Regions from separate parts of the Streptomyces sp. NPDC002490 genome, predicted to be linked through region 2. Evidence: riboswitches for the same ligand, from Rfam matches in the RefSeq annotation. Region 2 holds a riboswitch; the other holds the start of a gene.
What was found. A riboswitch is a leader RNA that binds a small molecule or an ion and turns the genes downstream of it on or off. The one in region 2 is predicted to bind cyclic di-AMP.
Positions count from the first base shown of each region.

Region 1: it holds a riboswitch for cyclic di-AMP, as region 2 does, so the genes downstream of both, ABT092_RS12975 (LysM peptidoglycan-binding domain-containing protein) here and ABT092_RS29245 (M23 family metallopeptidase) in region 2, are expected to answer to the same signal.

Region 1 covers NZ_JBEOWM010000016.1:71,631-85,661, forward strand. The annotation lists gene ABT092_RS12960 (DUF501 domain-containing protein) at 1-435, opposite strand, end outside; gene ABT092_RS12965 (FtsB family cell division protein) at 510-1,025, opposite strand; gene eno (phosphopyruvate hydratase) at 1,165-2,445, opposite strand; gene ABT092_RS12975 (LysM peptidoglycan-binding domain-containing protein) at 2,862-3,620, opposite strand; cyclic di-AMP (ydaO/yuaA leader) riboswitch at 3,624-3,812, opposite strand; gene ABT092_RS12980 (transglycosylase family protein) at 3,988-5,112, opposite strand; gene ABT092_RS12985 (cytochrome P450 family protein) at 5,459-6,718, opposite strand; gene ABT092_RS12990 (nucleoside triphosphate pyrophosphohydrolase) at 6,720-7,712, opposite strand; gene ABT092_RS12995 (SurA N-terminal domain-containing protein) at 7,764-8,438, opposite strand; gene ABT092_RS13000 (serine/threonine-protein kinase) at 8,640-10,214, opposite strand; gene ABT092_RS13005 (hypothetical protein) at 10,211-10,897, opposite strand; gene ABT092_RS13010 (N-6 DNA methylase) at 11,097-13,283, opposite strand; gene ABT092_RS13015 (hypothetical protein) at 13,478-13,951, shown strand.
Region 2 covers NZ_JBEOWM010000077.1:3,197-17,227, forward strand. The annotation lists gene ABT092_RS29215 (asparagine synthase-related protein) at 1-16, opposite strand, end outside; gene ABT092_RS29220 (NsdA family TPR-like regulatory protein) at 1,026-2,450, shown strand; gene lhgD (L-2-hydroxyglutarate dehydrogenase) at 2,585-3,823, shown strand; gene trmB (tRNA (guanosine(46)-N7)-methyltransferase TrmB) at 3,863-4,720, shown strand; gene ABT092_RS29235 (PrsW family intramembrane metalloprotease) at 4,762-6,165, shown strand; gene ABT092_RS29240 (aldo/keto reductase) at 6,370-7,314, opposite strand; gene ABT092_RS29245 (M23 family metallopeptidase) at 7,516-8,622, opposite strand; cyclic di-AMP (ydaO/yuaA leader) riboswitch at 8,633-8,777, opposite strand; gene ABT092_RS29250 (PP2C family protein-serine/threonine phosphatase) at 9,071-10,222, opposite strand; tRNA gene ABT092_RS29255 (tRNA-Met) at 10,370-10,443, opposite strand; gene ABT092_RS29260 (hypothetical protein) at 10,650-10,805, shown strand; gene ABT092_RS29265 (hypothetical protein) at 10,815-11,126, shown strand; tRNA gene ABT092_RS29270 (tRNA-Lys) at 11,387-11,462, opposite strand; gene ABT092_RS29275 (DEAD/DEAH box helicase) at 11,719-13,992, opposite strand.

The DNA of each region.
Region 1 (14,031 bases), on a different contig from region 2:
GGGCCCGGACACCAGCGAGTGGGCCACCAGGACGTGCAGGCACTTCACGCGGTCGGGCATGCCCCCGGCACTGGGGAAGCCGGTCAACTCCTCGATCTCGTCGCGACGCCGGAGGTAGTCCTCGTGCGCGGCCCGGTAGCCGGCGGCCAGTTCGGGGTCGGTGCCCAGGCGTTCGGTCATCTCCTTCATCAGACCGCTGGCCTCCAGCGTGCCGATCGCCGAGTTGGCGCGCGGGCACGTCAGGTAGTAGAGCGTCGGGAAGGGGGTCCCGTCCGGCAGCCTCGGAGCCGTCTCCACGACGTCCGGCAGGCCGCAGGGGCAGCGGTGCGCGATGGCGCGCAGGCCCCGCGGGGGGCGTCCGAGCTGCTCCCGGAAGGCCGAGACGTCGGCTTCGGTCGGCTCGGTGCGCGGGGTGGTCGGCGGAGCGGTTTCCATGCCTGGGGCTGTGTCTTTCGGTTTCGGGCACGGCCCGGGGGTTCCCGGGCCGTCGAGGGGTGCGCGCGGACGGGTCAGGGGGACGGGGCCGGGGACTCCCGCCTCGCTCCGCCCGCGCCCTCCGGCCGGTCCGCCCGGTCGAGGCCGCCCCACAGGGTGGCGTACCAGGCGCGGTCGGGCGAGCCGCGGTCGGCGCGCGGGTCCTGCGCGGACCGCGGGTCCACGATGGTGTAGCCGATCTCACCGGGCAGCACGTAGTGCAGCCGCTCCCTGATCCGCTGCTCGGCGTAGGCGTCGTCCTGCCAGCGGGCCTTGGCGTCCCGGAGCTGTTCGACGCGGGCGCGGGCGTCCTCGCGGTCCTGGAGCTGGTCGGCGATCTCGGCGCGCTGGGAGACGTACTGGCGCAGCGGGAGGGCGAGGGCGACGGCCAGGGTGCACACCACCAGCGTCAGCAGGGCGGCCCGGCCGGTGAGGCGGGAGCGGCGCGCCTGACGGCGGGTCTGGGAGCGGTAGACCCGGGCGGCGGTCTGCTCGCCGAGCACCCGCAGCCTGGTCGCGGTCGAGAACCGGTCCCGGTCCTTGACGGCCATCTCTCGGCCTCCCCGTCACTCCCGTGATGTGCGTACGTCCCCGCACACGGTACGGGACCGGGTGCGGGGACGTTCGCAGCCACCCTCGCCGGTGCCCGGTCGGGGGCCCGGACGGGGGTGGCCGCGCGGCTCGTGCCGATCAGCCCTTGAAGCGGGGGAAGGCGCTGCGACCGGCGTACACGGCGGCGTCGTCGAGGATCTCCTCGATGCGCAGCAGCTGGTTGTACTTGGCGACGCGCTCGGAGCGGGCCGGGGCACCGGTCTTGATCTGGCCGCAGTTGGTGGCGACGGCGAGGTCGGCGATGGTGACGTCCTCGGTCTCGCCGGAGCGGTGGCTCATCATGCACTTGAAGCCGCTGCGCTGGGCGAGCTCCACGGCGTCCAGGGTCTCGGTGAGCGAACCGATCTGGTTGACCTTGACGAGCAGGGCGTTCGCGGAGTTCTCCTCGATGCCGCGGGCCAGGCGCTCGGGGTTGGTGACGAACAGGTCGTCGCCGACGAGCTGGACCTTGTCGCCGAGGCGGCTGGTGATCTCGTTCCAGCCGGCCCAGTCGTCCTCGAACAGCGGGTCCTCGATCGAGACCAGCGGGTACGCGTCGACGAGCTCCGCGTAGTAGTCGGTCATCTCGGCGGCGGTGCGCTCCTTGCCCTCGAAGACGTACACGCCGTCCTTGTAGAACTCGGAGGCGGCCACGTCGAGGGCGAGGGCGACCTGCTGGCCGGGGGTGTAACCGGCCTCCTTGATCGCTTCGAGGATCAGGTCGAGGGCCTCGCGGTTGGAGCCGAGGTTGGGGGCGAAGCCGCCCTCGTCGCCGAGGCCGGTGTTCAGGCCCTTGGCCTTCAGCACCTTCTTCAGGGTGTGGTAGACCTCGGTGCCCCAGCGCAGGGCCTCGGAGAAGGACTCGGCGCCGATCGGCGCGATCATGAACTCCTGGATGTCCACGTTGGAGTCGGCGTGCGAGCCGCCGTTCAGGATGTTCATCATCGGCACCGGCAGCAGGTGCGCGTTGGGGCCGCCCAGGTAGCGGAACAGCGGCAGGTCGCTGGCCTCGGAGGCGGCGTGCGCGACGGCGAGGGAGACGCCGAGGATGGCGTTGGCGCCGAGCGAGGACTTGTCCGGGGTGGCGTCCAGGTCGAACATCGCCTGGTCGATCAGGCGCTGCTCGGTGGCGTCGTAGCCGACGAGCTCCGGACCGATCTGCTCGATGACCGCGAGGACGGCCTTCTCGACGCCCTTGCCGCCGTAGCGGTTGGCGTCGCCGTCCCGCAGTTCGAGGGCCTCGAAGGCGCCCGTGGAGGCGCCGGACGGAACGGCGGCACGGCCGGTGCTGCCGTCGTCGAGGCCGACCTCGACCTCGACCGTGGGATTGCCTCGGGAGTCCAGGATTTCCCGGGCTACGACGACGTCGATGGACGGCACGAGCATCTCCTTCTGGGATGTGACGCGAGTATGCGGGGCCGGTGGTCCCGCCGCCCCTGAGCCTAACGGCCCCGGGGAGGTCGGCCACTCGGCCGCCCGCCCTGTGGACAAACGGAAACCAAATTGTTCCGTCCGCAAACAAATGGGTGCCCGGGGCTTCACTTGAGCCCCGGGCGTGTCGGATTTCCGGGGGCTCCCGGACACACCTCCGCCCCGGCGCGGGGATCGTGCACCGGGGCGGACTGACCCGAGGGGACGGGTCCCGGTCGGGCCGGGGCGCGGCTCGACCGGGGGGTGCGGCTCGCGGCCGGGGCGGGCCGGAGCCTGGGGTGGTCCGAACGGCCGGGGCGTGCCCGGCCCCCGGCGCACGCACCGATGGGGCGGCGCGGCGGCGGGAGCGGGTCCCCGGCGCGGGGTCAGGAGAGGTGGAGCTGCTGACCCGGGTAGATGAAGTCGGCGTCGTCGATGATGTCGTCGTTCAGCTCGAACAGCCGCTGCCAGCCGCCCTTGACGCCCTCGGCCGCGGCGATGGCGCTCAGGCTGTCGCCCCGGACGACCTTGTACTCGCCGTCGCCCTTCTGCACCTTCTTGCCGGTGGGGGTCTGGACCGTCTTGGCCGGAGCGGCGGGCTTCGCCTGCGGGGCCGGCTGCGCGGGCTGGGCCGCCGGGGCGCGGTCCTGGGTGCGGGCGGCGCGCTGCTCGGTCTGCTGCTTGGGTGCGGCCTGCTGCTGCGGCGCGGTCTGCTGCGGCTGGGGCTTGGGGGCGGCCTGCTGCTGGGGCACGGCGGCGCCGCCGCCGTAGGGGGCGTTGGACAGGCCGACGCCGCAGCTCGGCCAGGCGCCCTTGCCCTGACCCGCGAGGACCTTCTCGGCTATCTCGATCTGCTGCGCCTTGGAGGCCAGGTTGGCGGTGGGCGCGTACTTGGTGCCGCCGAAGGCGGCCCAGGTGGAGGCGGAGAACTGGAGGCCGCCGTAGTAACCGTTGCCGGTGTTGATGGACCAGTTGCCGCCCGACTCGCACTGGGCGACGCGGTCCCACTCGGCGGCGGTGGCGGCCGACGCGCTGGTCGCCGTCATCAGCGGGGCGGCCACGGCCGCACCGGTCACACCCGCGACGGTGACGATTCGGGTGGCCTTGCCGGGCTTGCGGTGCTTGCCCTTGCCGGAGAACAGCATGAGTCATCCCCTCACCGACGCCTACGAGGTGAGCTGTCGGGTTCGGGCCGAGTGAGTGCCCGGCCGCGCCTGACGCGCGGCTCCACCCCTAGCCGTCCGGTGGCCCGTCGGGAGTCCCGTTTCGACTCCCGAGGCCGGCCCGTTCGGCGCTTACCTTGGTTCCCCCGCTCCTGCCAACGGCGCTTCACGCGACGACTGGTCCCGAGCCACCGTCGGCAGGATTCGGCGTGACGGCGATCGGTGTCCGCATCGGCGAACGGCACTGACCGTATGCATGGGCGGGGGTGAAACTCAAAGCCATGGACGTCCGATGAGACCCATGTCTCACTTCCACCCCACGCGCCAAATTAGGACATTAGGTGTCGAACTACTGCTTCTTCTCGGGCTTTTCGGGCGCCAGGTCGAGGCTCTGACCGGGCACGATGTGGTGCGGGTCGCCCCCCACGGTGCCCTTGTTGCCGTCGTAGAGCGCGGCCCAACCCCCTTCGACGCCCTGGGAGTCGGCGATGGCCGACAGGTTGTCACCGGACTTGACGGTGTACGAGGCGTCCAGCGCCTCCCGTTCCGTGCTGCGGGAAGCGTGCTTGCCGATGCTCTCCTCGCTCCGGGAGGCGGTGGCCTCCTCGGTCGCCGCCTCGCCCCGGTGACGGCCGGTGCCGGCGTCGACCTCGGCCTCCGCCGCGCCCGCTTCGGTGGCGCCGGTGGTGCCGGACGGTTCGGTCGAGGGCGTCGCACCCGGCTCGCCGGACTCGGTTCCGGTGCCCTCGCCCGGGGTCTGACCGGGACTCTCCGTACCGGGCGAGGACGGAGCGGTCGGATCGGTCGACGGCGAGGAGCCGGGGGTCTCGGAGGAGCCCTCGTCCGGCGAGGACGACGGGGAGTCGGAGGGCGAGGCCGGCGACGAGGGGGTGGTGCCCGAGGAGCTCGGCACCTCCGAGGGGTCGGTGGTGGGCGCCTTGGACGCACCGGACTCGTTCTCCGGCTTCGGCCGGTCGGCGGTGGAGAGGGAGGCGTCCGTCTTACCCGAGGTCACTCCGGCCGACACCCCGTCGGAGACGCTGCCGCTCTTCTTGCCGGGCTGCACCGGACCGCCCGGGTCCACTTCGGCCGCCGGGCCGCCCTTGTCGAGCCCCACGGCCGCACTGCAACCCGGCCATGCGGCGGGTCCCTGCGCGGCGAGGATGCGCTCGCCGACCGCGATCTGCTGGGAGCGGCTGGCCTGGTCGGGGCTGACCGCGTAGGAGAGGCCGCCGTGCTTCTCCCAGGCCTCCTGGCCGATCTGGAGCCCACCGTAGAAACCGTTGCCGTCGTTGGCGCTCCAGGCACCGCCGCTCTCGCACTCCGCCAGCCGGTCCCAGGTCGCGGCCTCCGCCGCGCTCGCACCCGTGGCGCCCAGCAGCGGCAGGGCGATCGCGGAGCTGGTGACCCCTGCCGCGACGACCAGAGCGGGGGCCTGACGGGGGCGTCGATGACGACCGTTCCCGGAGAGCATGCGGTGGCCTTTCGTGCGACAACGGGGACCGACCCGCGGCGGTTGGAGGCCGCCGAAGTCGTCGTGAACGTAACCGGAGTCGAACGCTTGTCACAAGTTAATGCAGCGCAGATCACGCGAACATCACGGATGTGATGTCACATCAACACCACTCGTCACGGAACTCGCTCCCCTCCCCTATCTGGGGGACGGCCCGACCCATCGGCCACCGGGCGACAACTCCCCTGGCCAACAAGCGGGTTGACACGTCGGCGAGGCGGTTGACGCCGTTCCCGACCGGTATGCACCCGGTGCGGAACACCTACGGATACCCACCGGAGTGCACCCCGTCGGGCGGAATGCCGCCTCAGCGCGGGGTGAACCGGACCGGCAACGTCCGTAGCCCGCGCATGATCAGACCCCCGCGCCAGCGCAGTTCCTCCGGAGCCGCGGCCAGTTCGAGGTCCGGCAACCGGCGTAGCAGGGTGGCCAGCGCGGTCTGCCCCTCCAGACGGGCCAACGGAGCGCCCAGGCAGTAGTGGATGCCGTGGCCGTAGCCCAGGTGCGGATTGTCGCGGCGGGTCAGGTCGAGGTGGTCGGGGCGGTCGAAGCGGGCCGGGTCGCGATCGGCCGCGGCCAGCACCACCAGCACCGGGTCCCCCCGCTCGACGTCCTGCCCGCCCAGGCGCAGCGGCTCGGTGGCGAACCGCCAGGTGGCCATCTCCACGGGGCCGTCGTAGCGCAGCAGTTCCTCCACCGCAGTGGTCAACAGCCCGGTGCTCCCGGCGGTCCCGTCGTTCAGCGACCCTTGCAGCAGCGCGCGCTGTTCGGGGTGGGTGAGCAGGGCGAACGTGCCGTTGCCGATCAGGTTGACGGTCGTTTCGAACCCCGCGAACAGGAGGATGAACGCCATCGCCGCGGCCTCGCCCTCGGTGAGGTGCTCGCCGTGGTCGGACGCCCGGATCAGCCCCGAGATCAGGTCCTCGCCCGGGTCGGCCCGCTTGCGGTGGATCAGGTCCACCAGGTAGCCGCGCATCTTCTTCACGCTGCGCGCGACCCCGCCCCGCGGGCCCCCGCCGTGCCGGATCATCATCCCGGCCCAGTCGCGGAAGTCGTCCTGGTCCTCGGCGGGCACCCCCAGCAGATCGCAAATGGCGTAGATGGGCAGCGGGAAGGCGAACTCGTGGATGAGGTCGGCCTCGCCGCGGGCGGCGAAGTCGTCGATGAAGCGGTCCGTCAACTGCTGTACCCGGGGTGCGAACGCGGCCACCCGGCGCGGGGTGAACGCCTTGGAGACCAGGCGCCGCAACCGGGTGTGGTCGGGCGGGTCGATGTTGAGCAGGTGGGTCATCAACTCGGCCTTGCGCTCGCCGGGGATGCCGGTCCGACCCCTGGCGTGCGCCGGCTCGTCGTGGTGCTCCGGGTTCTTGCTGAGCCGACCGTCCGCGAGGGCGCGGCGGGCGTCGGCGTAGCGGGTGACCAACCACGCCTCCACCCCGCTCGGCAGTCGGGTGCGGTGCACCGGGGCGTGCTCCCGCAGCCAGGCGTACGCCGGGTACGGATCGGTCGCGAACTCCCAGCTGAACAGGGCGGGCCCGGTCGGCGCGCCCCCGGACGTCCCGGACACCTCAGACACCCTCGGCGGCGCGGATCGCGTCCCGGTAGCTGCGGGCCGCGGCCCGCAGCGCGGTCTCCGGGTCGACGCCCTCGTCCTGGGCGCGGACGGCCAGCGCCAGCAGCGCGTAGCCGAGGCCCTCACCGGTGGGCACGGGGACCTCCAGGCCCGCGGAGCCGACCCGGGCGGCGAGCTTGCCGACGAGGGCCAGGGCGGGCTGGGCCAGCGGAACGCCGTCGGTGACCGAGGTGCGCCGGTGCTTCTCCTCGGCCTTGGTGCTCAGCCAGAGCGCCTGGACCTCCTCGGGGGTGGTCGCGGTGGCGTCGCCGAAGAGGTGCGGATGGCGGTGGACCAGTTTGGTGACGAGCCCGGCGGCCACGTCGTCGATGGAGAACGGCCGTTCCGCGTCGTCCTGGGCGATGCGGGCGTGGAAGACCACCTGGAGCAGGACGTCGCCGAGTTCCTCGCGCAGCTCGTCCCGGTCGTCGGTCTCGATGGCCTCGACGAGTTCGTACGCCTCCTCGACGGCGTGCCGGGCCAGGCCGCGGTGGGTGCGCAGGGACGACCAGGGGCAGTCCAGCCGGATGCGGTCCATGACCTGCACGACGTCCAGCAGCCGGGCGCCGGGGAGGTCGTAGGAGGCGGGCAGCAACTCCAGCTCCGGCATGACGGTGCGGCCGGAGCCGGCGAGGCGGGCCAGTCCGTCGGTGAGCCGGGGCTCCCCCTCGTCCCGGGCGAGGACGGCCACCGTGCGGCCGGCCGCCGCGTCGACCAGGTCCCGGGCGTCGGGCTCGACGGCCTCCACCGTCACCCCCGCCTCCCGTAGATAGGGGAGCTGGGGGTGGTCGGGGTCCGCGCAGAGCACGCGGTCGGCGGTGCGCAGTACCTGCCAGGCGGGCCAGGACAGCAGTCCGGGCGCCACCCGGTGGCTGGTGGTGACCAGGACGACGCGGCCCGGCGCGCCGCCGGGTCCGCGCTGATCGGCGTCGGTGTCGTTCTCCCTCACCCGACGAACCTAGCCCACCGCGCGGTGCCCCGCCGGTGCGGGGCGGGCGGGTCAGAGGACGGTGGCCCCGGGGTCCGGCTCGCTCACCGCGCGCACCCACGGAGTGGGCGCGTCCACCCGGCCGACCCGGCCGTTCTCGGCGACGCTCCAGGTGCCGTAGCGGGGGTTGAGGCGGACGCCGAGCGCCTCGGAGGCGTTCCCGAGCGCCTTCCAGAAGGTCCGCTGGCCGGCCGGGGTGTTCATGTCCGCGCCCAGGGCCTCGGAGAGCTTCTGCGCGCTGACCTCCGTGCGCAGGCTGGCGTCGAGTTGGCTCGGCGGCACGTTGTACTGCTGGAGCCAGGCGGCCTGGAGCCCCTTCTCGCCGCCGGCCTGGAGGGCCAGCCCCTTGCGCAACTGCTGGACGTCCTTGCGGGTCACGCCGACCCCGGCGTCGTGCGCGGCCCTGGCCAGCACCCGGTCCAGCACCATGGTGTGCAGCGTGGAACGGGTCAGTTCGCCGGAGCCCGCGAGGACCTGCGCGTACTGGGCGTCGTCCTCGATCGCCGTGCGCTGGGCGGCGCGCACCGCGTTGACCCGGCCCTCCAGCTGTTCGACGGTGATCCGCTGCTCGCCGACGACGGCCGCCGCGCCCGGCCGTGCGTCGTTGCCGCAGGCGGTGAGCAGGGGGGTCGCCGCGAGCAGGGCGGCGGCGGAGAGGGTGACTGCGGTGCGACGGCGGCGGTGCAAAGGAGCCTCCCGGCGGCGAGATTGTGCTTCGGTGCACAAAGTCCAGCGGTGATCGATGGTAGGCAGTGGCCGGTGGTTCGGCCACTGGTTCGGCAGACCTGATTCCGCCGAAGTGGCGGCCGGCCCCGATGCACCAACGAGCCGCCGACGGCCGGGGTACGCGTGTCACCCGGTGCGCGCCGCGCGGGCGGCGGCGGCCGGTCAGCCCCTGACCTGGCCCAACCACTGGAGGGTGCGCTGGACCTCCACCGGGATCGGGTGGCCGGGTCCGTGCCGTCCGGTGGCGTCGTGCAGCAGCCGCACCAGGGTGTCGTGGGCGGCGGTCCGGTCGCCGAGGGCGAGCAGCAGGTGCCCGATGCGGCGGCGGATCTCGAACGGCAGGTCGGGGTCGGCGGCGGTGTAGGGGTTCTGGGCGTACGGGTTGTCGTGGTGCTCGAAGTGCGGCAGCAGGGCGCGGTACTCGGCGAGCGCGGCGGCGGGTTCGCCGAGTTGCTCCAGGCAGTGCGCGGCGTCGTAGCGGAAGCGCAGGGCCTGGGGGTCGGCGGGGCCGGCCTCGGCGGCCCGGTCCTCGGCGAGGCGGTGCAGTTCGGGCAGGGCGCGCCGGTACTGGCCGTCGTCCATGAGGGTGGCCGCGTACTGCTTGCGCAGGGTGCGCACCACGGGGGACCGTTCGCCGTGCTGGGCGGCGGCGGCGGGCAGGATCGCGCCGAGGATGTCGACGGCCTGGGTGATCCGGCCCTCGCCGAGCAGGCGCTTGACCTCGTCGACGGCCACCGCCACGTCGGGGCGGCCGGGGCCGGTGGTGCCCGCGGTCGGTGCGGCGACCGGCGGGGCCGCGGGGCGGGGCGCGGGGGTGACCGCGCGGTCGGGCCAGGGGGCGTGCGGGCGCAGGAAGGGGCGGGTGGGGTCGAGGGGCGCGCCGGTCGGGGCGCCGCGCTGCGGGAGCAGCGGCAGCAGGTGCTCGTACACCTCCTGGGCGCTGGCCGGGCGGTGCTGGGGGTCCTTGGAGAGCAGGCGGAGCACCAGGGACTCCAGGGCCTCGGGGACCTCGGGGCGGCGTCGGCGGACCGGGAGCGGCGGTTCGTAGAGGTGGCGGTGGAGCACGCCGAGCGCGGTGGAGCCGGCGAAGGGCACGTCACCGCTGAGGAGTTCGTGCAGCAGCACCCCGAGCGCGTACAGGTCGGTGTAGGGGCCGACGGCGCCGCCCATGGCCTGTTCGGGCGCCATGTAGGCGGGGCTGCCGATGGGGGAACCGGTGTGGGTGAGGCGGGTGGTGTCGGAGTCCATGACGGAGGCGACGCCGAGGTCGAGCACGGTGACGGTGCCGTCCTGGCGGACCATCACGTTGCGGGGCTTGAGGTCGCGGTGGACTATCGGCACGGCGTGCACGGCGGAGAGCACCGCGCACAGTTGGGCGGCGACGGCGACCGCCCAGGGCCAGGGGTAGGGGTCGTGTTCGGCGAGGTGGTCGGAGAGGTCGGCGCCGTCGACGTACTGCATCACGAGGTAGAGGTCGCCGTCCTCGCTGCCGGCGTCGTGCACGGTGACCAGCCCCGGGTGGTCGACCTGGGCGGTGATGCGGCACTCGCGCACGAAGCGGCGGCGCAGTTCCTCGGTCTCGGCGCTGCCGGGGCCGGTGACCCGGTCGGGGCGGAGCAGCTTGACCGCGACCCGGCGGTCGAGGCGCTGGTCGTAGGCGGTCCAGACCTGGCCCATGCCGCCCTGGCCGATGAGGGTGGAGAGCGCGTAGCGGTCGGCGACGACGCGTCCGGTCACCAGGCGTCCCCTCCGCGGCCCCGGGGGTCGCCGTGGTCGGGTTCCTGGCGGCGCAGGTAGTCGCTGAGCTCGTCGAGTTCGGCGCGGACCTGGTCGATGCGGCCGGGCGCGGGGGGTGGCACCGGCGGCGGGCTCGGGGAGTGCGCCGGGGGCGCGGGCACCGGGCCGGGGCCCGGGTACGGGGGTGCGGGGGCGGCCGGGTGGGTGACGGAGTGCGGGGCGACAGGGTGTCCGGAGTGCGGGGCAACCGGGGGTCCGGGGTGCGCGGTCGGGGGGTAGCCGTAGCCGGCCGTCGGGGCCGCGGGCGGCACGGGGCGGGGCGGGTGGGCGGCGGGCCACGGGCCGGGGACCGTGCGGAAGTGGCGGATGTCGGCGTACAGGAAGTAGCCGGCGCAGGCGAGGCCCGACAGCAGCAGGACGGCCATGCCGACGTTGCCGTGCCAGGTGTCGAGGTTCTCCGTCCGGTCCGCGGCGACCATGGCGAACCCCACGAGGAGGACCGCGAGCGCGAGGGAGAAGTACTGCCAGTCGCGCCGGGCGCGGGTGACGACGGCGACCCTCAGCAGGGCCGTCCAGCCGAGCAGGCCGCAACTGCCCACGGCCACCGTCACGAACAGCACCCGGAGCGCGATGAGCGACCCGTTCGCCGGCCGCGGGGGCTGCTGCGGTGGGGTGCCGTACATGGCTCTCCTGTTCGGGCCGGGCCGCCGGGCGGCGCCGTGGGGTCCTGCGGATGCGGTGCGGGTCCGAGCGTATAGGCCGTATCCGGCGGCGGATCCGCCGATGTCGGGAACCCGAACTCCGTCCCGTGGCGAAACGTTACGGTTCACGGGGGTTCGACCGGACGCCCGGGGGGCTGCGCCCCCGGACGCCGGTCCGGTTTCAGCTCCGCCGGCCGGCCGGGGCGCCGTCCCCGCCGGGCAGGGCGTCCGGGGGGACCGTTCCGTCGGTGAGGCCGTCGTGCATGCCGCGCACCAGGCGTTCGCCGAGCGCCCCGGCCAGGCGCAGCGCGTCCTCGAAGGCGGCCAGTGCCCGGAACCGGTCGCCGTAGCGGCGCTGCTGGTCCAGCGGGATGCGGGGCACCTGCATCCGGCGCACGTCGAGCCGGGTGGCCGTGGAGGCGTAGCTGCTGGCCTGGCGGTTGTTGGCGGTGCCGCGCAGGAAGCCGGCGAGGAACCAGGGGTCGAGGGCGGTCGGGTCGGGGCGCAGCAGGGTCAGGTTGCGGCCGAGGGCGGCGCCGGTGGCGTCCTCGGCGACGACCCGGGCGACCGCGCCGCCGCCGAGGACGGGCACCACCACGTCGCCGGCTTCGGTGAGCACGGCGTCCTCGGGGAGTTCGCCCGCGGGCAGTTCGGCGGAGGGGGCGGCGCCGGCGAGCACGTCGTGGTCGGTGAGGACGGGGGTGCGACCGGCGCCGGGGTCCCGGTCCGACGGGGTCGTGCCGGTGGTGGTCGGCGGGGCGTGGACGGTCGCGGTGCGCAGCACCACCGCGCCGGCGCGGGCGAGTTCGCCGATCGTGGTCAGCGGCCAGCGGACCTCGGGGTCCGCCTCGGACGGCGGCGGGGGCGGGGTGAGCTCGGCGGTGAGCTTCAGGGTGTCGCCGAGGCGGCGGTGGACGGCGGCGAGTTCGGCGGCCCCGCCGCCCGCGGCCGGCGGCGGCAGGTGGCGGGCGGGGGTCAGGTCGACGTCGTCGTCGAGGAGTTCGACGACGGGGACGGAGCGGCTGAGCCCCGGCCGGTCCTCGGCGGTGCCGGTGCGGTCGTAGGGGCGCCAGGCGTCGAGGACGGCGTCCCGCACGGTCGACCAGCCGGGCCGGGGGCGGCCGTCGGGGGTGTCCCCGGCGGCGTCGACGAGCAGTACGTCGGGGTGGGCGGGGGGCTGCCCGGCGACGGGGCGGCGCAGCACCCACAGGTGGAGGGGGATGTTGTAGGGCGGGGCCGAGCCGGCGGGCAGGGCGATGACGGCCCGCAGTGCCCCGCGGCGGAGCAGGTCGGCGCGGATGCGGCGGCCGGAGCGGCGGGAGGCGGCGGCCGGCGGCATCAGCAGCACGGCGGTGCCGCCGTCGCGCAGATGGGCGACGGAGTGCTGCACCCAGGCCAGTTCGGACTCGGTCCGGGCCGGGAAGCCGTACTCCCAGCGCGGGTCGTAGGCGAGTTCGTCGTGTCCCCAGTTGCGTTCGTTGAACGGCGGGTGGCACAGGACGGCGTCGACCCGCAGGCCGGGGAAGGCGTCGGCGCGCAGGGTGTCGCCGGCCCGGGCGTGCACGTCGGCCCCGTCGTGCAGCGCGAGCCGCAGGGCGGTGAGCGCCGCGAGGTCGGGGACGGCCTCCTGGGCGTACCGGGCGTGGCGGCCTCCGGGGGTGCGGGCGGCGCGCAGCAGGGCGCCGGTGCCGCAGGCGGGGTCGAGGACGGTGCGGACCTCGCCGGCGAGTTCCGCCATGAGTTCGGCGGGTCCGGTGGGGGTGAGCGTGTACTGCCGCGGGTTGGCGTCGAGGTGACGACCGAGCAGGAACTCGAAGGTCTGGCGGGCGCCGTGTTCGGCGGCGAGGTCGGCGACCCCCCGCAGCAGCGGTACGGAGGGGGCGAGGTCTTCGGCGGTGGGCGGGGTGACGGCGGCGGCGGAGGCCGCGGGCTGTGAACCGGAGCCCGGCCGCCCGGAGGTGTCGGGGGTGTGGGTTCCGAAGCGGCTGACGATGACCTTCGCCAGGGCCTCGGGGAGGAGTTCCGGCATCCGGCGGTCGGAGGCGGCGGCGATTTCCAGCCAGTCGGTGGGGCGGTCGCGCACCAGCAGCAGGGCACAGCCCGCGTGGACGAGTGCGGTGACGGGACCGGCGGGATGCCCGGCGAGCTGCTGCCAGACCCGTTCCCGGGGCGGCACCTCGGCGAGCTTGCCCTGCCGGCGCAGCCACTCCTCGACGTGGGCCAGGGCGAAGGAGGGGCTGGTCTCGGTGCCGCCCACCGGTCGGGGGAAGTCGGAGTGGCGGCGGCGCCAGTTGCTGACGGCGGCCCGGCCCACCCCCGCGAGTCGCGCGATCCCGGCGGCGGTGACCTCCGTGGCGTTGTCGGGCACCCGCCGACCTCCCTCATCCCCGTGCTCCATGTGACACCGAGCATACCTAGCCACATACAACCCATCCATTCACGCCGTGAACTTTCAGTTCGCGAGAGCACGTGTTGACTCGGTTCACAGCATCTGTTGTTATTGACCCACTGAACGAATGGCACCTCGGTTCGGGGGCCTTCACATGTGGGAGGGGACCCTTCATGGGCATCAGGAAGACGCTCGCCATCGGCCTCATCGTCGGCATCGCCGCGGTCGGAGCGGTGGGGTGCACCCCCGAGGAGGAGGGCACGGGCGCCAAGAAGGACAGCTCCGCCGCGGCGAGCACCGGGGAGAAGGACTCGGCGGGCGGCGGGGAGGCCAAGGAGAAGGGCGAGGCCGCGGCGAAGGGCTCGCAGGCCGACCGCTTCAAGGCGTTCGTGAACAAGAACGGCACGCCCAAGGAGAAGGACGCCGTCTCCCACGTCACCAAGGTCCAGGGCGCCGACGACATCAACGACATCCTCAGCACCGCCGACGTCTACACCGACTACACCGGCGGCATCATGGGCAGCGGCAGCGGCCCCGCCAAGCTGCTGGCCTCCGCCTTCGCCGAGTGGAAGAAGACCGAGGACGGCGGCGGCCTGGTCACCGTCTACGACGCCGACGGCGAACTGATCGGGAACGGGAACTTCTGATCCGCCGCCCTGCCGTGAGCGGCGACGAACCGACCTGGGAAGCCTCCCCCGCCGGTGCGCGCACCGCCCCTCGGCCGTGA
Region 2 (14,031 bases):
CCACCAACCACCGCATCGACGCCTCCACGAGCTGTGGACAACCAGTGCACCGCAGGAACCAGGAACCACGGACCCGGACCATGCTGCCACGAAGGAGGAGCGCGGGAGCGCCTCCCGGCCGGCTTCCCGGGTCGTGGTGCGCGGCCCCTCCGCACACCGGCGCGCGGGACGGCGGACGCGCACGGGCCGGAGAGCTGCGCGCTGCACGCGCCCCCCGTCCGCTCCCTGAGCGCCCCGGGGAGCGGGCGGCGCGACCAGGGGTGACGGTTCGTCGGCCGGGAGGCGGCTCATCCGAACCCCGCCGGTGCGGTCGGGTCGTCGATCGGGTGTATACGGTGGACGGGTCGGGTCGCCGACCGGTCCGCGCCCCGGCGCGGACCCGGGTTCGGGTGGTTCTGGGGGCGCTTGGCCGCCGGCGCCGCGGGCTCCTCCCCCGGGGAGTGGGCGCGGGACCGGAGCTCCGGCGCACGGAACGGACGGCGCGCACGGGGGTGTTCCTGCGCGAAGAGCTTGCGGAATCAACGGCAACAGGGGCGATATTCGGCCAACTTGGGCGAGCCGAAGCGCCCCGAGGGCTCCCGTGTGGACCCGTGTGGACACAACGTGCAGTCCGGGAGGCGGTGTTCGCCTCCCGGACCGGTCCGCCACCCGCGGGGATGAAGGCGGCGGTGTCCCCCAGCCCACTGGAACCTGTTCAGCGGGCCGACCCACGCACCATCCATGGAACCCACCGGCCCCCGGACGGAGAAGAGCGCACGGACGGGCGCACGGCCACACGTGTGGAGCACACAGTGATCGGGGGGCGGACGGGGGTCGCCACCACAATCTCGCCATCCGGAACTATGCCTCTTAACGCATGGGATGCGCCGAACTACGCTGTGTGTGTCTGTGTTTCACAGGGGCATATACCTCTGGGTACGGCCAACCGCTCATGCGGCCGGCACCCGGTACGCCCCCGGGAGGCGCGACGCGAATGCCGCGCGGTCAGCACCGCGGCGGCGGCCGTCTGTGTCGAGGGGTGGCGCATGTCCAGGGAGCAACGCGGACCGAACGAGAAGCTCGGCGCCGTACTCGCCCTCGCGGGGATCAGCAACGCCGGACTCGCCCGCCGGGTCAACGACCTCGGCGCCCAACGCGGTCTGACGCTGCGGTACGACAAGACCTCGGTGGCCCGCTGGGTGTCGAAGGGCATGGTGCCGCAGGGCGCCGCCCCGCACCTGATCGCCGCCGCCATCGGCCAGAAGCTGGGCCGCCCGGTCCCCCTGCACGAGATCGGCCTGGCCGACGCCGACCCGGCGCCCGAGGTGGGCCTCGCCTTCCCGCGGGACGTCGGCGCCGCCGTGAAGTCGGCGACCGAGCTGTACCGGCTGGACCTGGCCGGACGGCGGGCCGGCAGCGGCGGCATCTGGCAGTCCCTCGCCGGCTCCTTCGCGGTGAGCGCGTACGCCACGCCCACCTCCCGCTGGCTGATCACCCCCGCCGACAACTCCGTCGCCCGGGAGGCCAACCCGGCCGAGGACAGCGGCTCCGCGCTGAAGGTCGGCCACAGCGACGTCACCAAGCTCCGCGAGGCCGCCGAGGACGCCCGCCGCTGGGACTCCAAGTACGGCGGCGGCGACTGGCGTTCCTCGATGGTGCCCGAGTGCTTAAGGGTGGAGGCCGCGCCGCTGCTGCTCGGCTCCTACTCCGACGAGGTGGGCCGCGCCCTGTTCGGCGCCGCCGCGGAACTGACCCGGCTCGCCGGCTGGATGGCCTTCGACACCGGGCAGCAGGAGGCCGCCCAGCGGTACTACATCCAGGCCCTGCGGCTGGCCCGGGCGGCGGCGGACGTCCCGCTCGGCGGGTACGTGCTGGCCTCGATGTCGCTCCAGGCGACGTACCGGGGCTTCGGCGACGAGGGCGTCGACCTCGCGCAGGCCGCCCTGGAGCGCAACCGCGGCCTGGCCACCGCCCGGACCATGAGCTTCTTCCGCCTGGTGGAGGCCCGCGCCCACGCCCGGGCGGGTGACGCGGCGGCGGCCGGGACGGCGCTCAAGGCCGCCGAGGGCTGGCTGGAACGTTCCCGCGACGGCGACCACGACCCCACCTGGCTCGGCTTCTACTCCTACGACCGGTTCGCCGCCGACGCCGCCGAGTGCTACCGCGACCTCAAGGCCCCCCGCGAGGTCCGGCGCTTCACCGAGCACGCCCTGTCCCAGCCCACCGAGGAGTTCGTCCGCTCGCACGGGCTGCGGCTGGTGGTGTCCGCGGTCGCCGAACTGGAGTCCGGCAACCTCGACGCGGCGTGCGCCCAGGGCGTGCGCGCCGTGGAGGTCGCCAACCGGATCTCCTCCGCGCGCACCACCGAGTACGTGCGCGACCTCCTGCACCGCCTGGAGCCCTACGGGGACGAACCCCGGGTGGTCGAGCTGCGCGAACGGGCCCGACCGCTGCTGATGGCACCGGCCTGACCCGGCCCCGGTGACGGTCGGCGCCCCGTCCGCCGGCCCTTCCGCGGCCCCCGTCGAGCCCGCCCGGGCCCCGTGCCGACGTGACCTGCGTCAAAACCGACCCGGTCGGGTTTGACACCGCTGTCAGTGGCACAGTGCATTATCGGGAGCGGGAGGTGAGGCGCGTGGTGGCGTACGACTGCGATGTGCTGGTGATCGGTGGCGGTATCGTCGGGCTGTCCACGGCCCATGCGATCACCCGGGCTGCCCCGGGCACCCGGGTCACCGTGCTGGAGAAGGAGGCGGGCCCCGCCCTCCACCAGACCGGCCGCAACAGCGGGGTGATCCACAGCGGGGTCTACTACCGCCCGGGCTCCCTCAAGGCGCGGTACGCCGTCACCGGCGCCGCCGAGATGGTCAAGTTCTGCGCCGAGCACGACATCCCGCACGAGGTCACCGGGAAGCTGATCGTGGCCACCGGCCGCGCCGAGCTGCCCCGGCTGCACGGCCTGGTCCAACGCGGCCGGGAGAACGGCATCCCGGTGCGCGAGCTGGGCCCCACGCAGATCGCGGAGGCCGAACCCGCGGTGCGGGGCATCGCCGCGATCCACGTCGGCACCACCGGGATCTGCGACTACCCGGCGGTGGCCCGCCGGCTCGCCGAGGACTCCGGCGCGGAGATCCGCTACGGCGCCGAGGTCGTCCGCATCGACCGCCGGCCCGACCGCGGGGTGGCCGTGCTCACCGCCACCGGCGAGGTGCTGCGCGGCCGGGTGCTGGTGAACTGCGCCGGGCTGCACTGCGACCGCATCGCCCGGCTCAGCGGCGACGACCCCGACGTCCGGATCGTCCCCTTCCGCGGCGAGTACTACGAGCTGGCCCGGCCCGAGCTGGTGCGCGGACTGGTCTACCCGGTGCCCGACCCGGCCTTCCCCTTCCTCGGGGTGCACCTCACCCGCGGCATCGACGGCGGGGTGCACGTCGGCCCCAACGCCGTCCCCGCACTCGCCCGTGAGGGCTACGACTGGCGCACCCTGCACCCCGGGGAGCTGGCCGGCACCCTGTCCTGGCCCGGCTCCTGGCGGATCGCGGGCCGCCACTGGCGCTACGGCGGCGGCGAACTGCACCGCTCCCTGTCGAAGAAGGCGTTCACCCGGGCGGTGCGCCGACTGCTGCCCTCGGTCACCGCCGACGACCTGATACCGACCGCGGCCGGCGTCCGCGCCCAGGCCGTGCTGCGGGACGGCACCCTGGTCGACGACTTCCTGCTGCGCGAAGGCCCCCGCACCGTCCACGTGCTGAACGCCCCCTCCCCCGCCGCCACGGCCTCCCTGCCGATCGGACGGGAGGTCGCCGGCCGGGCGCTGCGGATGCTGACCGCCATCGACGACTGAGCCGGCGGTGCACCGGCCTTTCGTAGAATCGCAGGCACTGTGTCCGAGCATGACGAATCACTCCAGAGTCCCCGCGCCCCGCTGACCGGAGCACCCGGCCCGGCCCCCGCGGACCCCGAGCCGACCGCAGCACCCGGCCCGGCCGCCCGGTCGCGGATGTTCCCGCCCGGCGAGGGCCCCGCACCCGACCCCGCGGGCGCCCACTTCGACCGGCGCATCCGCAGCTTCCAGCCCCGCCGCAGCCGGGTCACCCGGGGGCAGGGCGACGCCATCCGCCGCCTCTGGCCCGCCTGGGGCCTCGACATCGACGGCAGCCGCGTCCTCGACCTCGACGAACTCTTCGGCGGGCTGCCCGTGGTGCTGGAGATCGGCTTCGGCATGGGCGAGGCCACCGCGCGGATGGCCGCCGAGGACCCCGGCACCGGCATCCTCGCCGTGGACGTCCACACCCCCGGCCAGGGCCATCTGCTGGGCCTCGCCGACCAGGCGGGCCTGGACAACGTCCGGGTCGCCAACGGGGACGCGATCATCCTGCTCAGCCGGATGTTGGCACCCGACAGCCTGGACGGGCTGCGCGTGTACTTCCCCGACCCCTGGCCCAAGAAGCGGCACCACAAGCGGCGCATCGTCCAGCCCGAGTTCCTGACGCTGGCCGCGAGCCGGCTGAAGCCGGGCGCCCTGCTGCACTGCGCGACGGACTGGGAACCGTACGCCGAGCAGATGCTGGAGGTGCTCACCGCGCACCCCGACTTCCAGAACGTGCAAGCCGACGGCGGCTTCGCACCCCGACCCGCGTTCCGACCGCGCACCCGCTTCGAGGGCCAGGGGCTGGAGAAGGGGCACGTGGTGCGTGACGTGCTGTTCCGCAGGTCGGTGCGGGCCGGGGACGACCGCTAGGGCATCGCCTCCGGGGCGGACGGCACCGTAGGGTCGTGGCGATGGCCACCACTCCCGCGCGACGCCCGACCGGGGACGGCGCTCCGCCCGGTCCCGCGCCCGCCGCCCTGCCCGACCTTCCCGCCGCCCCGCCCGCAGCGCCGCCCCGCGCGCGCTGGTGGCGGCGGCGGCGCGTGACGATCGGGGCGGGCGCCGGGGTGCTGGCCCTGTGCGGAACCGTGCTGCTGGCCCTGGTCCGCGAGGAGACCGGGACCCCGGGGTTCCTGGTGGGGCTCGCTCTGGCCGTGCTGCCGGTGCCGCTGCTGCTGGCCGCCTTCCACTGGCTGAACCGGGTGGCGCCGCGGCCCTGGCGGGACACCGCCTTCTGCTTCGCCTGGGGCTCCTGCGCCGCGGCGCTCATCTCCATCGTCGCCAACAGCTACGCCGTCCACTGGATAGCCGACGAGACCGCCGACCCGGACGGCGCGGACACCCTGGGGGCCACGGTCGTCGCCCCCGTGGTGGAGGAGTCCGCCAAGGCCGCGGCCATCCTGCTGGTCTTCGTGTTCCACCGGCGGGGCCTCACCCGCCTCCTCGACGGGGTGGTGGTCGCCGGAGTGACCGCCACCGGGTTCGCGTTCGTCGAGAACGTCCTCTACCTCGGCACCGCCTTCGACACCGACCGCACCAGCGGGGACACCGGGCTGGCCTCCCTCACCCTGATGACCTTCCTCGTCCGGGTCGTGCTGTCGCCGTTCGCCCATCCCCTGTTCACCGTGGTCACCGGCCTCGGCTTCGGGCTGGCCGCACTGCTGCCGCCCCGGCAACGCGTGCGGCGCGCCCTGGCCCCCGCCGTCGGACTGCTCCTCGCCATGGGGCTGCACGCCCTGTGGAACGGGTCCACCACCTTCGGCGACGCCGGATTCTTCCTGGTGTACGGGGTGTTCATGGTGCCCGTGTTCGGCGTGGTGACCTGGTGGACGCTCCGGACCCGGCAACGGGAACTGAAGGTCCTGCGCGAGGTGCTGCCCGACTACGTCGCGGCGGGCTGGCTCGCCTTCCCGGAACCCTTCGCCCTCGGCTCGCTGCGCGCCCGCACCCTGGCCCTGGACCACGCCCGCCACCACGGCGGCGCCCCGCTGCGCCGCACGGTCCGCGCCTACCAGGACGACGCCACCGCGCTGGCGCTCCTCCGGCACCGGGGCGCCCGCGGCGCCGCGGGCCCCGACTTCCTCGCCCGGGAACGCCGGCTGCTGGACGCCCTGTGGGACCGCCGGCACGCCGTGCGTCCGTCCCTGGTGCACGGCGCCCTGCTCACCGCGCCCTGGTCGGTGCTGCCGCCGCCCGCGTACGGCTACGGCGCCCGGTTCCCCCACGGGCACCCCGGCTACGGGCCGCCGTCCCCCGGGGCGCCCGTGCCGGCGCCGGGCACCGCCCCGGGCCGGCCGGCCGAGGGGCAGGGCTGACCGGCACGGCCACGGACGTGGACGCCGGCCCGGGCCCGGTTCGCCGTGCGCTCGGCGCAGCGGGTGAAGTGCGCGGGCGAGGACGGCCCGCTCCTCCACCACGACCGGGACCCGCAGTGGCACGAACGCGTGGACGGCAGGCCGTGCCCGCTCCGGGTCCCGGGCCGCGAGCGGGCCGGGACCCGGAGCGGGCACGGGCGGGCGTCAGGCGGACGCCTCGGTGAGCAGGGAGACTTCGGCGTCCGTGAGTTCCAGCTCCGCCACCGCGAGGAGGGCGGTGAGTTGCTCGGGGGTGCGGGCGCTCGCCAGCGGGGCGGCGATCGTGGGGCGGGCGGCCAGCCAGGCGAGGGCGATGGTGGCGGGCTCGGCGCCCCGCTCCGCGGCGACCGCGTCGAGGGCGGCGAGCACCCGCCGGCCGCGGTCGGTGGCGAGGTGGCGGGAGGCCGAACCGGAGCGGGCGCTGTCGACGGGGGTGCCGGGCCGGTACTTGCCGGTGAGGAAGCCCGCGGCGAGCGAGAAGTAGGGCACGGCCGCGAGCCCGTTGCGGGAGGCGACCTGCTGGAGGGTGCCCTCGTAGCTGTCGCGGGCGACGAGGTTGTACTCGGGCTGGAGGACCGCGTAGCGGGCCAGTCCCTCGCGGTCGGAGAAGTCCAGTGATTCCTGGAGCCGTTCGGGGCTGATGTTGGAGGCGGCGACGGCCCGGACCTTGCCGGCGCGGACCAGGTCGTCCAGGGCGCCGACGATCTCCTCCACCGGCACGGTCACATCGTCGAAGTGGGTGTAGTACAGGTCGATGTAGTCGGTGCCGAGCCGGGTGAGGGAGGCGTCCGCGGCGGCCTTGACGGTGGTGGCGGAGAGGCCCTTGTAGTCGGGGTGGGAGCCGACCTTGGTGGCGACGACGACGTCCGCGCGGTTGCCGCGGGCGGCCATCCACCGGCCGATCAGGGTTTCGGACTCGCCGCCCCGGTTGCCGTCCGCCCAGGCGGAGTAGGCGTCGGCGGTGTCGAGGAAGTTGCCGCCCGCGTCGGCGTAGGCGTCGAGCACGGCGAAGGTCTGGGAGGTGTCCGCGGTCCAACCGAAGACGTTGCCGCCGAGGGCGAGCGGGAAGACGTCGAGGCCGGACGGACCGAGCGGGCGCAGAGTGGTCATGGTGCTAGTCAACACCCCTGGCCGGCAACGCCTTCCCCGGACCGGCGGACCTGGTGCGTCGAGGGGACGAACCCGGTCCGCCGGCGCTCTCGCGGTGTGGGGGGACACCCGTCGCGGAACCGGGCGCACGACCGCGTGCGGAGGTGCGCCGGGCGCCGGTGGGGGTGACGGGTGGGTACGGGGGCCGCGGACCCGGGAGGGTCAGAGGCTGAGGCCCTTGCCGCGCAGGAACGCGGCCGGGTCGACGGCGGCGCCGCCGCCGGGGTGGACCTCCAGGTGCAGGTGGGCGCCGGTGCTCTTGCCGGTGGAGCCCACCGAGCCGATGAACTGGCCGGTGGTGACCTTCTGGCCGACGCTCACGCCGATGGACGACTGGTGGGCGTACCAGAGTTCGGTGCCGTCGTCGAGGGTGAGGACCGTGCGGTAGCCGTACGAGCCGGACCAACCGGCCTGGGTGATGGTGCCGCTGCCGATGGCCTTCAGCGGGGTGCCGGCGCCGGCGGCGAAGTCGAGGCCGGTGTGGGCGCCGGAGGACCACATCGCACCGGACTGCCCGTAGGAGGAGGTCAGCGTGTACGAGGAGAGGGGGAGCGTGAAGCTCTTGGCGAGCTTCGCGAGGCGCTCCTTCTCGGCCTGCGCGGCCTTGGCCCTCGCCTCGGCCTCCGCCTTCCTGCGCTCCGCCTCGGCCTTGGCCTTCGCCTTGGCCTTCGCTTCGGCTTCCGCCTTGGCCTTGGCCTTGGCCTCCGCCTTGGCGGCGGCTTCGGCGGCCTTCTTCACGGCGGCCTTCTCGGCTGCGGCGCGGGCCGCGGCCTCGGCCTGGTCCTGCTGCTGCTCGGCCTGCTGGAGGATGCGGGTGCGCAGGGCCTCGCCCGCGTCGGTGGCGCCCCGGGCGGCGTCGGCGGTGGTGACGCCGGCACCGGTCAGGGGGGCCACGGCGGGGGTGGCGGCGGCCTTCTGCTGGGGCTCCTCGGCGGAGTCCCCGGGCATGATCGAGCCGAGGTCGAGGTCGGGCATCGAAATCTTGATGGGGGGCTTGCCGCCCTGCGCGGTGGCGATGCCGCCCGCGCCGACCGCGGCGATGACGCCGACGCCCAGGACCGTGGAGCTGCGGGCGAGCCCGCCGCGCTGCTTGGCGACGCGGTGGCGACCGCGCACCGGTCGGACGGTGTCGGCGGTGGGGTTCCAGACCTCCCGCGCCTCGCCCTCGGTGACCTCGGGGCCGTACACCCGCTGGTAGGGGGAATGGGTCCCGTCCTCGACGGTCGTGGATGCGTGAGGGGCTTCGGGGGCAGGCCGATTGGACGCCACTGAGGCGTACTCCTTCCTTCCTTCTCGCCTACCGGGTTAGCTGACGGGTTCGGAGCAGGAAGGTCTCCTACGGGTCGCCTTCACGAGAAGGCGGCCCGATTCACCCCAAGGTGGTGGTTCCCCGGTTCCCTCGCGGGATTCGGCGCGTGCGCACGGAGCCGCCTCTGTGACGGCTGGGACGACCGCGCTGCGTTATCGAACGTTAATAGACCCGGGGCTCGGATTCCAAGCGCTTCCGAGTGATCGTTAGCGCTCACAGCAGGGACTTATCAGGACACGGAGGGGCGGATACGGGCGAGTTGGCGGTCGGACAATATTCCTCGGCGAGGCACTTTTTTCCCTGACGGATACTCAGTTGTTATCGGAAAGCGAAGCCGTGACTACAGGGGGTGAGGGGGCTGATGGGAGGCCGCCGGACGGCGGGGCACCGCCCCCGCCGCCGGGGGCGTCAGGGCCGTCGCACCGCCAACATGGCGAGGTCGTCCTCCGGTCCCGCGCCCGTGTGCCGGACGACCTCCTGGGTGAGGGCGGCCAGCAGCTCCTCCGGGCCGGGGAAGGCCCGGCCCCGCAGCCACCGCGCCGGATCGAAGAACTCCCCCCGCCCGTCCCGGGCCTCGGACAGTCCGTCGGTGTACACCAGCAGGGTCGTCCCCGGCGGGAAGTCCACCTGGTCGCAGGAGTCGGGCCACACCCCCAGGTCGAGCATGCCCAACGGCAGTGCCGGACGGCGCGGGAACACCACGGTCAGCCCCCCGTCCGGGACCAGCAGCAGCGGTGTCGGATGCCCCCGGTTGAGGATCCGCACCACGTCCTGACCGTGCGGCAGCTCGGCGAGCACCGCGGTCGTGAACCCCTCGAAGTCGTCGACCTCGCGCCGGCGCACCCCCTCCCGGGCGAGGGCGCGTTCCAGCCGACCCGCCACCGCCTCCAGGGTCGCCTCCTGCTCCGCGGCCTCCCGGAAGGCCCCGATGAGCACCGCCACCGCCGACACCGCGCCCATCCCCTTGCCCCGCACGTCACCCACCACCAGCCGGACCCCGTGCGGGGTGTCCTGCACCGCGTACAGGTCACCGCCGATGGACGCGTCGGCCTGCGCGGCCTCGTAGCGGGCGGCGATGTCGAAGCCGCCGATCCGGGCCGCGGGCTCCGGCAGCACGGCCCGCTGGGCCGCCTCCGCGACCTCCCGGGCCGAGGCCAGCCGGGCACTGCTGCGGCGGGTGAGCCGGTTGATCACGACGGCCAGGACGGACACCACGACGATCGTGGCCAGGTCGGTGAAGGACTCGGCCCGCCCCAGGTCCCCGTCCTCCCACCGCTCGCTGATCATGGCGGCGCAGGCCGCGAGCCCGATGGCCACCGTGCCGAGCAGCCCGTAGAAGGGGGCGGCGGCCAGCGGTGCCGCGGCCAACAGGGGCGCGGCGGTGATCCGGGACGGGGTCAGCTCGTCGTAGAACACCCCGGCCACGATCAGCAGCAGCGGAAGCGCCCGGACGAACCGGTTGCCCCGGCGGGCCCGGCGATGACGCCCGCCGACACCCGTCCGCGCACGGGCCCCGGCCTCCGCGGACTCCTCCTCGGTCGGTGCACCTCCGTGGCCCACGTACCGTCTCCCGCCGCCTGCCTACCGATCGCCGCCCGTCCCAGGCTGGCCCCCGCCCGGGCCGGCAGCGACCCGTACGGGCCGTACGGGTGAGGGCAGCACACGACGAAGGCCCGGAAGCAAGGGCTTCCGGGCCTTCGTACGGAGTAGCGGGGACAGGATTTGAACCTGCGACCTCTGGGTTATGAGCCCAGCGAGCTACCGAGCTGCTCCACCCCGCGTCGGTAAGCCCAACTCTACACCACGTCCGGACCCCTCCGACCACGCCTTTTCCGCTACCGCCCACCCGCCCGCCCGGCGCACCGGACGACCCCCGCCCGGCGGACCCGGCACCCGGTCAACGGGCGCACCGCGGGAGCTGCCCGGTTCGGGTGGCGATGCGGCGGATTCTCGACGGTGGCCGCCCGACGCCCGTCATCCTGGGCCCATGAGTGACGAGACCTGCCCGGCGTGCGGCGGCACCGGACTCACCGAACACGAACAGCACACGGTCGAGACCGACGAGGAGGGCAGCCAGACGCCCCTGGTGCGGCGGTGGACCGGGGCCTGCGGGACCTGCACCGGGACCGGCCAATCCCACTAGGAGACGCACATGCGCACCTGGTACGTCTGCCTGGGCTGCACCGCCCGGTACCTTCCGCCCGCCCCCCTGCCGCTCCCCCCGGGCCCCGTCGCCCGAGCCCGGGACGAACCCGCCGACCCGGTCGCCTGCCAGGAACCCGCCTGCCGCGAGAAGGCGGCCCGCATCGTCGACAGCGTCGGCCTCCCGGCCGAGACCCTCGCCCGCTGGGCGCGCAGGGCCGCCGGCCTCGACGGCGACCGCCGCGCCCCCCGCGGCCACCGACCCGCCCGCGGCCGTCGCTCCGCCGCCGGCCCGGGGGCGGGCCGCAACAAGTTCCTGTGAGAGCGCCGGGGGGCCGGCCCGGCCGTCCGGTCCCGTGCGGAGCGGGTGGGCCCGTGCGGCGCTCACGCGCCGCCCGTTGCGCTCGACAACGCCGTGCAGCCGCCCGCTCGTTGGACGCGGGGGCGTCGGAGCCCGTCGCCGACGCCCCGTTCGTCCGGTCCCTCACCGCGCGCCCGCGGCCGGGAATGACGGAGCGCCCCGACCGGTGGAAACCGGTCGGGGCGCTCCGTCGCAGGTCAGAGGGTTTCCCTGGCTGCCGATGGTAGGCCGTGTGGGACTCGAACCCACAACCAATGGATTAAAAGTCCACTGCTCTGCCAATTGAGCTAACGGCCCCTACCCGCAGAGCATAGCGGGGCACCAGGGACAGGCGGGGCCTGTCCCCCGGTGGTGGCGGGGTCGGCGTCCGGTGGGCCGGGTGGACGAGGGGCCGGGGCCGCCGCCACGGGGCGCACCTTCATCCTGACACCATCGGCGTCCGGGTGCGTGCTGGTTTTCGGGCACGCACCCGAACAACGGCGAACCGGGTGCCGCCCCTTGACGAACAGGCGGCACGAGGGGCGGGCACCCGGTTCAGCGAACGGACCCGGGGTCAGCCGTTGCGCTTCCAGCGCGGCTTGTCGTCGCGGCGGTTGAGGCCGGCGCCCCGGTGGTCGTCACGACGGCCGTACGGGCGGTCGTGGCCGCCGGTGCGGTGGCCGCCCGAGGGGCGGTCGTCACGACGGTCGCGGTTGAAGGGGCGGTCGTGGCCGCTGCGGTGGCCGGAGGACGGGCGCTCGTCCCGGCGGAACCCACCGCGCTCCGGACGGTCGCCGTCGCGGCGGAAGCCTCCGCGGTCGCCGTCACGACGGTCGTCCCGGCGGAAGCCCGGACGGTCGTCACGACGCTCGAAACCACCACGCCCACGGTCGTCACGACGCTCGTCACGACGGAAACCACCACGGTCACCGTCACGACGCTCGTCACGGCGGTCATCGCGACGGAACCCGCCGCGGTCGTCACGACGCTCGTCGCGGCGGAAGCCTCCGCGGTCGCCGTCACGACGGTCGTCACGGCGGAAGCCCGGACGGTCGTCACGACGCTCGAAACCACCACGCCCACGGTCGTCACGACGCTCGTCACGACGGAAACCACCACGGTCACCGTCACGACGGTCATCACGGCGGAACCCGCCGCGGTCGTCACGACGCTCGTGCGAGGGGCGCTCCTCGGCGACGGGGGCCACCGGCGCTTCCTGCGGGGCGGGCTCGGCCGCAGCGGCCTCGGCCGCCTCAGCGAGGGCCGTCTCGGGGTCCTCGCCGCGCTCGCGGGCCGCGCGGGCGATCAACCGATCGGCCTCGTCGCGCAGTTCGGCAGCCCGGCGCTGGGCGCGCTCCAGCTGCTTGGCCAGGTCCTGGACCTCGCGCTCGGCCTGCTTGGCGGCGCCGGACACCGAGTCGGCCTGGACCTCGGTCATCGAGCGGGCGCCCGTGATCTCGGCGACCTCGGGCTCGAACACCCCGCCGCCGCCGACGATGTGGCGCGAGGCGTCGACGCCCGCGTCCTCCATCAGCCGGAAGATCTGCCGACGCTGGTGCGGCAGCGCCAGCGAGACGACCGTGCCGGAGCGGCCGGCGCGCGCGGTGCGGCCCGAGCGGTGCAGGTAGTCCTTGTGGTCGCCGGCCGGGTCCACGTTCAGGACCAGGTCGATGCCGTCGACGTGGATGCCGCGGGCGGCGACGTCGGTGGCGACGAGGACGTTGACGTACCCGTCCTTGAAGTCGGCGAGGGTGCGGGTGCGGGCGCCCTGGGTCATGCCGCCGTGCAGGGCGTCGGCGCGCACGCCGGCGTCGCGCAGCTGCTCGGCGACCCGGTCGGCGCCGAGCTGGGTGCGCACGAAGATGATGGTGCGGCCCTTGCGCGCGGCGATCGCGGCGGTGACCGGGGCCTTGTCGCGGGGCTTCACGATCAGGATGTGGTGGGTCATGGTGGTGACCGCACCGGCCGAGGGGTCCACCTCGTGGGTGACGGGCGCGTTGAGGTAGCGCTTGACGAGGGTGTCGATCTCGTTCTCCAGGGTGGCGGAGAACAGCATCCGCTGGCCGCCCTCCGGAACCTGGTCGAGCAGTTCGGTGACCTCGGGCAGGAAGCCCAGGTCGGCCATCTGGTCGGCCTCGTCGAGGACGGCGACCTTGACGTCGGCCAGCGAGCAGGCGCCGCGGTTGATCACGTCGCGCAGTCGGCCGGGGGTGGCGACCAGGACGTCGACGCCGCGCTCCAGGGCGTAGATCTGGTTGCCCATGGAGGTGCCGCCGCAGACGACCTTCATCTTCAGGCCGAGCACGTCGCCGTAGGGCTGGAGGGCGTCCGCGACCTGCATCGCGAGCTCGCGGGTGGGGGTGAGGATGACGCCGCGGGGGCGCTTCTTCACGGTGTGGCCGCCCGCGAGGGTCGCCAGCAGCGGCAGGCCGAAGGAGAGGGTCTTGCCGGAGCCGGTGCGGCCGCGGCCCAGGATGTCCCGTCCGGCGAGCGCGTCCGGGATGGTCGCGGCCTGGATCGGGAACGGGGTGGTGACGCCGTTCTGGGCGAGCTTGCGGACGACGCCCTCGGGCAGGCCCAGGTCACCGAAGGTGATGGTGGGCTCCTGCTCGTCCTCGACGGCGTCCTCGACGGCGGCCTCGGGCGAGTCGTCCTCGGCGGAGGCGTTCTCCGCGGAGTCGTCGGACTCGACGGACCCGGTGGGCTCCACCGCGGTCTCGACGGCGGGGGCCGCAGCGTCCTCGGTGCTCTCGGTGGCCTCGATGGCCTCGGTGTTCTCTACGGACTCTGCGGGCTCCACGGGCTCTACGGCCACGTCGAGAACACGGTCAGCGGGGGAAACGGACATGCGAAATGCGAACCTTCCGGAGTTCACGGCACGCGCCCA